4 regions of the Streptomyces sp. NPDC127117 genome follow, and region 1 is predicted to be linked to each of the others. Evidence: riboswitches for the same ligand, from Rfam matches in the RefSeq annotation. Region 1 holds a riboswitch; each other region holds the start of a gene.

Evidence for each region. A riboswitch is a leader RNA that binds a small molecule or an ion and turns the genes downstream of it on or off. The one in region 1 is predicted to bind cobalamin.
Region 2: another riboswitch for cobalamin. It lies ahead of metE (5-methyltetrahydropteroyltriglutamate--homocysteine S-methyltransferase); the one in region 1 lies ahead of ACFVH0_RS04650 (prenyltransferase/squalene oxidase repeat-containing protein).
Region 3: another riboswitch for cobalamin. It lies ahead of ACFVH0_RS25020 (ABC transporter substrate-binding protein); the one in region 1 lies ahead of ACFVH0_RS04650 (prenyltransferase/squalene oxidase repeat-containing protein).
Region 4: another riboswitch for cobalamin. It lies ahead of ACFVH0_RS23010 (cobalamin biosynthesis protein); the one in region 1 lies ahead of ACFVH0_RS04650 (prenyltransferase/squalene oxidase repeat-containing protein).

What each region holds. Positions count from the first base shown of each region.
Region 1 covers NZ_JBHXTM010000003.1:251,244-253,425, reverse strand. Annotated here, with positions in the region: gene ACFVH0_RS04655 (MBL fold metallo-hydrolase) at 1-569, shown strand, start outside; cobalamin riboswitch at 844-979, shown strand; gene ACFVH0_RS04650 (prenyltransferase/squalene oxidase repeat-containing protein) at 1,089-2,182, shown strand, end outside.
Region 2 covers NZ_JBHXTM010000030.1:22,965-25,146, reverse strand. Annotated here, with positions in the region: partial or broken gene ACFVH0_RS24995 (malate synthase A) at 210-448, shown strand; cobalamin riboswitch at 524-745, shown strand; gene metE (5-methyltetrahydropteroyltriglutamate--homocysteine S-methyltransferase) at 912-2,182, shown strand, end outside.
Region 3 covers NZ_JBHXTM010000030.1:28,367-30,548, reverse strand. Annotated here, with positions in the region: gene gndA (NADP-dependent phosphogluconate dehydrogenase) at 1-638, shown strand, start outside; cobalamin riboswitch at 805-928, shown strand; gene ACFVH0_RS25020 (ABC transporter substrate-binding protein) at 967-1,947, shown strand; gene ACFVH0_RS25015 (FecCD family ABC transporter permease) at 1,944-2,182, shown strand, end outside.
Region 4 covers NZ_JBHXTM010000026.1:61,555-63,736, reverse strand. Annotated here, with positions in the region: gene ACFVH0_RS23020 (anion permease) at 1-494, shown strand, start outside; gene ACFVH0_RS23015 (hypothetical protein) at 529-759, shown strand; cobalamin riboswitch at 954-1,086, shown strand; gene ACFVH0_RS23010 (cobalamin biosynthesis protein) at 1,231-2,182, shown strand, end outside.

The sequences.
Region 1 (2,182 bases):
ACCGGGAGATCGTGCCCGGTGAGCTGCTCGACCTGGCGGGGCGCAGGCTGCGGGCGATCTGGACGCCGGGGCATACGCCCGGGCATGTCTGCCTGCACCTGGAGGAGGAGCACCCGGGCAATCTGCCGGGGCGGGGACGGCTCTTCTCGGGGGACCATCTGCTGCCGGGGATCAGCCCGCACATCGGGCTGTACGAGGACCCGGACGACGCCACGGTCACCGACCCCCTCGGCGACTACCTCGACTCGCTGGAGCGGATCGGCAGGCTCGGGGCCGCCGAGGTGCTGCCCGCCCATCAGTACGCCTTCACCGATGCGGCGGGGCGCGTACGGGAGCTTCTCGGGCACCACGAGGAGCGGCTGACCGGGCTGCTCGGGCTGCTGGCGGAGCCACTGACGCCGTGGGAGCTGGCCGAGCGGATGGAGTGGAACCGGCCGTGGGAGCAGATCCCGCACGGCTCCCGGAACATAGCCGTCTCGGAGGCGGAGGCGCATCTGCGGCGGCTGGTGAAGCTCGGGCGCGCGGAGGCGGTGCCGGGGAGCGAGCCGGTGACGTACGTCGCGGTGTGAGTGGCAGGTGACGTACGTCGCGGTGTCAGTGACGAGTGGCATACGTCGCGGTGTCAGTGACAGGTGACCTACGTCGCGGTGTGAGGTGGCAGGTGATCTACGTCGCGGTGTCAGTGACGAGTGGCATGCGTCGCGGTGTGCGTGCCGTATGTCGCGGTGTGCGTGGTGGCGGGGTGTGTGGTGGCGGGGTGTGTGGTGGCGCGTACGTGAGTGGTGGCGCGTACCTCCCGGTGTGACCGGGGGCGCTTCTCCCGGCCCGGAACTCGGCCGGCGCCGCCCGGTAGAGTGTGCGGGTCGTCATCATGCCCGTTCAGGGGGAAGCCGGTGCGAATCCGGCACTGACCACGCAGCCGTGAACCGTCTTCGCAGGCGGTGAGTCGGAATGCCCTGTCCGCGGTCGTGACCGGCTCGCACCACCGGATCCCCCGGTGGTCGGCACCGTCGAGGTATACGGAGCCGGAGCCTGGTGCCTGAGCGTGCCTGTGCCCGGTTCACCCCGCAGGAGAGGCCCCGCCCGCCATGACCGTACGTCGCAGCGCAGCAACGCTCGCCGCCACCGCCGCCGTGCTCTGCGCGGCCGCTGCGCCGGTCGCGGTGGCAGCGCCGTCCCCGTCGCCCTCGCCGTCCGTCGCGCTGCCGTCCGGGCTGTACGGCACGAAGGACCCCACCTACGACGGTGTGTGGCGGCAGTCACTGGCCTTCCTCGCCCAACGGCTCGAAGGGGTCACCCCGGCCGCGAAGTCGGTGGACTGGCTGATCGGCCAGCAGTGCGCCGACGGCTCCTACGCCGCGTACCGGCCCGATGCCGCCAAGCCGTGCGACGCCAAGACGGTGCGGGACACCAATGCCACCGCGGCCGCCGCCCAGGCGCTGGTCGAGGTCGGCGGGCACCGCGAGACCGTGAACAACTCGGTGCGCTGGCTGAAGTCCGTACAGAACGAGGACGGCGGCTGGGGCTACACCGCGGGCGCGCCCAGTGACGCCAACTCCACCTCCCTGGTGATCGGCGCCCTCGCCCGTCAGGGGCAGCGGCTCGCCGACATCACGACCCCCGGCGGCAAGACCCCCTACGACCCGCTGCTCGCCCTCGCCATCCCATGCGGCGGCAAGGACGGCGGCGCCTTCGCCTACCAGCCCGACAAGAAGGGCGGGCTCGCCGCGAACGCGGACGCCACCGCGGCCGCCGTGCTCGGCACGATGGGCAAGGCCCTGGCCGTCGGGAACAACGCCGCGGGCAAGGCGCCCACCTGCCGGCCCGGTTCCGGACTCACTCCCGAGCAGGCCGCCCAGAACGGCGCCCACTACCTCACCGGCGCCCTCGCCGGCACCGGTCACCTGAACCTGGCGCCGATGCCCGGTGCCACCGACACCACCCCGCAGCCCGACTTCGGCAACACCGCGGACGCGGTCGTCGCGCTCTCCGCGTCCGGCCACCAGGACAAGGCGGCCTCAGCCGTCGACTGGCTGAAGAAGAACTCCACGGAGTGGGCCGGACAGAACGGCCCCGCCGCCTACGCCCAGCTGATCCTGGCCGCCCACGCGACCGGCAACAACGCCCGGGACTTCGGCGGCGTCGACCTGGTCGCCCGGCTCAACGCGGCCGGCCCCGAGCC
Region 2 (2,182 bases), on a different contig from region 1:
TGCGCGGCGGCGGCGTCGGGTCGGCTCGTCACCGGATGTCCGCGTACCGATCCGTGTGCCGGGTGAGACAGCGGTATCCGGCCCCCCTGAGCGAGCCGGCTTCCCTCCGCAGGCAGCCCACGGCTCTCGCGGTCCATGGGAAGCGCTGCCCATCGGGCATTTCGGCGATCTGGACTACGAACCGCGCGACCACGGCGCAGGGTCGAACGTGCCGGGAGGTCTTCGACGGCGTCCTCGGCGACCGGCCCCACCGAGTGGACCGCCGCCGGGACGATGTGGAGGTGACCCCGGCCGACCTGTTGTCGGTGCGCCGGATCAGCGGGCCGCCGACCCCCGGGGGTGTGCGCACCAACGTCTCCGTCGCGCTGCGCTGGTTCGCCGCCCGGCTGCGCGGGCAGGGCGCGGTGGCGCTGGACGGCTGATGGCGGACGCGGCCATCGCCGAGATGCCCGGGTGCTTCCCGAGTGTCCTTTGTCACTTTCCGAATCCTGGACGGTTCTCGTCCCCACTGAGTGACGGCCCGTAGTCTGACGGAGCAGCTGGTTCGCCCTGTCAGCCAGGCAGGGAGTCGTAAGAGGGAACCCGGTGGGAATCCGGGACTGCCCCGCAGCGGTGAGCGGGAACGACCGCCGTCATACGCACTGGGTCCGAGGTACCGGACCTGGGAAGCGACGGCCATTAGGTGTCCTCCGAGAAGAGGGCGTGCCCGCGAGTCCGAAGACCTGCCAACTGCCCGTGTGCGGACCACTCCGCGCGCGGACACCCCGGTGACCTCGAGGGCGGGTCGGCGTACATACCAGACGGGACGACCGCGCCTTTGCCGCGCGGGATCATCACCTCTGGTTGGCCATTCCTTCGCGCTCTCGTCCCGTCTCCGGGGCCCAGGGATTCATCTCGCGAAGGAGATCTCCGTGACCAGCAAGTCCGCAGCCGCGGCAGCACGGGCCACCGTGTACGGCTACCCCCGCCAGGGCCAGAACCGGGAACTGAAGAAGGCGATCGAGGGCTACTGGAAGGGCCGCGTCACCGCCGATGCCCTCCGGGACACCGCCGCCGACCTCCGTCGGAGCAACTGGCGGCAGCTCGCCGACGCGGGCGTCGACGAGGTGCCCACCGGCGACTTCTCGTACTACGACCATGTCCTCGACACCACTGTCCTGGTGGGCGCGATCCCCGAGCGGCACCGCGCAGCCGTCGAGGCCGACGCGCTCGACGGCTACTTCGCCATGGCGCGCGGCACCCAGGAGGTGGCACCCCTGGAGATGACCAAGTGGTTCGACACCAACTATCACTATCTGGTGCCGGAGTTGGGCCCGGAAACGGTGTTCACCGCGAACTCCGCCAAGCAGGTCGCCGAACTTGAGGAGGCGCTCGCACTCGGTCTCACCGCCCGGCCGGTCCTGGTCGGCCCCGTCACCTACCTCCTGCTCGCCAAGCCCGCTCCCGGCGTGCCCGCGGACTTCGACCCGCTCACCCTCCTGGACCGGCTGCTCCCGGTGTACGCCGAGGTGCTCGCCGATCTGCGCGCGGCCGGCGCCGAATGGGTACAGCTCGACGAGCCCGCTCTGGTGCAGGACCGAACCCCGGCCGAACTGAACGCCACCACCCGCGCCTACCGCGACCTCGGCGGCCTCACCGACCGGCCCAAGCTGCTGGTCGCCTCCTACTTCGACCGTCTCGGCGACGCCCTGCCGGTGCTCGCCAAGGCCCCGGTCGACGGCCTCGCCCTGGACTTCACCGAGGCCGCGGCCGCCAACCTGGACGCGCTGGCCACCGTCGGCGGACTCCCCGGCAAGCGGCTGGTCGCCGGAGTCGTCAACGGCCGCAACATCTGGATCAACGACCTGTCGAAGTCCCTGTCCACCCTCGGCACCCTGCTCGGGCTCGCCGACCGGGTCGACGTGGCAGCCTCCTGTTCCCTGCTCCACGTCCCTCTGGACGCGTCCGCCGAGCGGGATGTCGCGCCGCAGATCCGGCGCTGGCTGGCCTTCGCCAAGCAGAAGACCGCCGAGATCGTCACCCTCGCCAAGGGCCTCGCCCAGGGCACCGACGCCATCACCGCCGAACTCGCCGCCAACCGCGCCGACCTGGCCTCCCGTGCGGGCTCGCCGATCACCCGCCATCCTGCCGTGCGGGCCCGCACCGAGGCCGTGACGGACGCAGACGCCCACCGCTCCCAGCC
Region 3 (2,182 bases), on a different contig from region 1:
GGACCGTGCAGGTCGCCCTCGACCTGGGCGTTCCTGTCTCCGGCATCGCCGAGGCCGTCTTCGCCCGCTCCGTCTCCGGGCACGCCGCCCTCCGTGATGCCTCACGCCACCTCGCCGGACCGACCGCCCGCAAGCTCGGTGAGGACGAGGCGGCGGCATTCGCCGACCAGGTCGAGCAGGCACTGTATGCCTCGAAGATCGTCGCCTATACCCAGGGCTTCCACGAGATCGCGGCCGGCAGCGAGCAATACGACTGGGACATCGACCTCGGGAAGGTCGCCGCGATCTGGCGCGGCGGATGCATCATCCGGGCCGCGTTCCTCGACAGGATCACCAGCGCCTACGAGGCTCAGCCCCGGATGCCGAGCCTCCTCTCCGACAAGAGCTTCGCCGAAGAGATCGCCGCCGCGCAGAACGACTGGCGCACCGTGATCGCCACCGCCACTGCCCAGGGCGTCCCCACCCCCGCCTTCGCCGCCACCCTCGCCTACTACGACTCCCTGCGCGCCGAGCGCCTCCCCGCCGCCCTCACCCAAGGCCAGCGCGACTACTTCGGCGCACACACCTACCACCGCACCGACCGCGACGGCACCTTCCACACCCTCTGGGGCGGCGACAAAACCGAAGTCGAAAGCTGACCCACACCCGCGGCTTCACTTCGGCCGCGGGAACAACGGGCGAGCCTGCGGGTCCGGGCAGCACCCCGTCCGCGGCGCGGGTCGTCGTCGCGGACATCGGCGTCCGGGGCCGCCGAAGGCCGGCAGCGCACGGGGCATGGCCTGCCGGAATAAGCGGTCTGACAGAATGAGTTCCGAAAACTCAGGCGACGCGCGTCAGGAAACCGGTGTGAATCCGGTACGGTCCCGCCACTGTGACCGGGCTGCGACAGCCCGGAAGCCAGATACTGGCCGCGCCGCCTTCTCGTACGACCCAGGGGACGAGGACATCCCCCGGAAAGGCTCGGCCATGCCCCCGATACGCCGTGTACCCCTCGCGCTCATACCACTGCTTCTGCTGCCGCTCACCGGCTGCGGAACCGACGGCGAGGGCAGGGCAGAGGCCGCACCGGCCGCCGACGGTTTCCCCTACACCGTCACCAACTGCGGTACGAGGACGACCTTCGACGCCCCGCCGGAGCGGGTCGTCACCATGAACCAGCACGTCACCGAGATCATGCTGGCCCTCGGGCTCCAGGACCGGCTTGCCGGGACCGCCTACCTGGACGACAGCATCCTGCCGGAGTACCGGTCCGCGTACGAAAAGACCAAGGTGCTCGCGAAGGAGTACCCCTCCAAGGAGGTGCTTCTCGGCGCCAACCCCGACTTCGTCTACGGCGGGTACAGCAGCGCCTTCGACAAGGCCAAGGGCCAGGACCGGGCGGGGCTCCAGAAGGACGGCATCAACACCCGGCTGAACATCGAGAACTGCACCAAGGGCAAGGTCGGCATCGATCAGCTCGCCACCGAGATCACCCAAGTCGCCAGGGTCTTCGGCGTACCGGAGCGCGGCAAGAAGCTGATCGCCGAGGAACGACAGAAGATCACGAAGGTCGAGACGGCGCTCAAGGGCTCCGCACATCCCTCGGTGTTCGTGTACGACTCCGGGGAAAGCTCCGCGTTCACGGCGGGCGGCAAGGGCGTCGGCAACGAGATCGTCCGGCTCGCCGGGGGCCGGAACGTCTTCGCGGACCTCGACGCCACCTTCGGCGACGTGTCCTGGGAACAGGTCATCAAGCGCAAGCCCGAGGTGGTCGTGATCTACGACTACGGAGGCACCACGGTCGAGGCCAAGAAGAAGCGGCTGCTGAACGACCCGGCACTCGCGGACGTGCCGGCGATCAAGAACGAGAAGTTCGCGGTACTCCCGCTGTCCTCGGCCGTGCTCGGTGTCCGGGTCGCCGACGCCGTACAGGACCTGGCCGGGCAGCTGCACCCCGGCACTCCGTGAGCGCGGGGTCCGCCCGCACCGGCCCGGAGTCCGTCCTCCGCTCGACCCCCGTCGTGATCGGCGCCCTCACGGTGCTGCTGCTCGCGGCGGCGGTGGCCGGTCTGGTGCTCGGCCCGGTACGGATTCCGCCGGGCGAGGTATTGAGGACGGTCCTGGGCGGTGAACGCTCCGGTGCGTTCCCGACGATCGTGTGGGAGGTACGGCTGCCCAGGGTGCTGCTCGGGGCCGTCGTCGG
Region 4 (2,182 bases), on a different contig from region 1:
AGGGCTTCGCCGCCCAGACCAGCGCCGCGACGGTCATCCTGGCCTCCTCGCACCTCGGCTTCTCCCTCTCCACCACCCAGTCCTGCTCCGGCGCCGTGATGGGCGCGGGCCTCGGCCGGCAGGGCGGTGTGGTCCGCTGGTCCACCGCCACCCGGATGTTCGTCGCCTGGGGTCTGACCCTGCCGGCCGCCGGACTGGTCGGCGCGGGCGCGGAGCTCCTCACCAAGCAGGGCACCTGGGGTGTCGTCGTCGTCGCGGCGCTGCTGGTCGCGGGCTCCGGTGCGATCTGGCTGGTGTCGCGCCGCAAGCCGGTCGGCCACGACGATGTCGCGCCCCAGGACGGCGGGGTCGAGCCCGCGGGCGTCGTCACCGCGGCCATCGCCGCCGTCAGCCCGCCGCCCACCATGGCCGCGGCGCCGGCCCAGAACCTCACGACCACCATTCCGGCCCCGGCCGGAACCACCCAGGACCCGGCGCGACCCGCCACCGTCTGAGCCGGCCGACAGGCCGGCCGTCTAAGGAATCAGCATGAACATCGACTGGGCAGCCCTCGGCTCCGTATTCGGCGTCTCCCTCGTTGTCACCGTCGCGCTGGTGGGCCTCTTCACCCTGGGCATCGTCGGCCTCTCCAAGCAGCCGGAACCGGCGGCGCAGGGCGGCTCCGGCGGCTCGCTGCTGCTGGCCCGCGCCGGCGCGTACGTCTGCTTCGGGCTGTGCGCGGCGGCCGTCGCGTACGGGATCTATCTGATCGTCGCCTGAGAGCGACCCACAATCAGCGACCCACAATCAGGGGGCGGTCCGAGCCGCTCCCGCGCACGCTCCTCCGTCGGGCCGGACACCACAGGTGTCCGGCCCGATGTGGGTATCAGCACACTGCGCCGTCGCAGGTCAACGGCAGGTTGACGGGCGTTCGCGGGGCGTGGTGGACTGCCGGAGCCAATTACGGCGACAGCAGAGGAAGCCGGTGCGAATCCGGCGCGGTCCCGCCACTGTCACCGGGGAGCGGTCCCCCAACACCGGAAGTCACGGCTCGCGCGAGCGGGCTGGAAGGCCGGGGGAACCGCGGATCCGGAAGCCAGGAGACTCTCGTCGCCGGTCACGTCGAACCAGGGCGCGGACCCTGAGTGAGGACATATCGCCATGCCTGGCTGCCGTGCGTCCGCTGTTTCGGCGCTCTCGACGAGAGCCGCCTGTACGAAGGTCCGCCGAGGCGCGACGGCCGGCTGAACCGTGCGAGCCGACCGCATCTTCGCGTACGGCGCCACGGCCGGTCTGATCGGCGATCTGCTGCTCGGTGACCCCCGCAGGGGGCACCCGGTCGCCGCCTTCGGGCGGGCCGCGGCGGGCGTCGAGCGCCGGCTGTGGCGCGATCACCGCGGCTGGGGCGCGCTGCACACCCTGGTCTGCGCCGGAGGCGCCGCGGGCGGTGCCGCGCTGATCGGCCGTGCCGTGCGTCGCAGCCCCGCCGCCTCCGTGGCACTGACCGCCGCCGCCACCTGGTCCGTCGTCGGCGGCACGTCCCTGGGGCGTGAGGCGCGGGCCATCGGCGGCGCCCTGGCCGCCGGTGACATCGACCTGGCCCGCGAGCGGCTGCCGCATCTGTGCGGCCGCGACCCGCACTCCCTGGACGGGCCGCAGATCGCCCGCGCCGTGGTGGAGTCCGTGGCGGAGAACACCTCGGACGCCGTGGTCGGCGCGCTGGTGTGGGGTGCGCTGGCCGGGGTTCCCGGGCTGGCCGGATTCCGGGCCGCCAACACCCTGGACGCCATGGTCGGGCACCGCTCGCCCCGGCATCTGCGCTACGGCTGGGCCTCGGCCCGCCTCGACGACCTCGCCGGCTGGCCCGGCGCCCGGCTCACGGCCCTGCTGGCCGTCGCCGCCGGGGGGCGGCCGCGGGGAGCGGTCCACGCCTGGCGGGCCGATGCCGCCAAGCACCCGAGCCCCAACGCGGGCCCGGTGGAGGCGTCGTTCGCGGGCGCACTCGGCGTACGGCTCGGCGGAACCCTCGCGTACGGCGGCCGGATCGAGCACCGCCCGGTGCTCAACGGGGAGACGGGCCGGGCCGTGGAGACCGCGGACATCGAGCGCGCGGTGCGGCTGTCGCGCCGGGTGAGCGCGCTGGCGCTGGGCGTCTGCGTGGCGGGGCGGCTCGGCGCGGCCCTCGCCGCGCGGCGGATCGCCG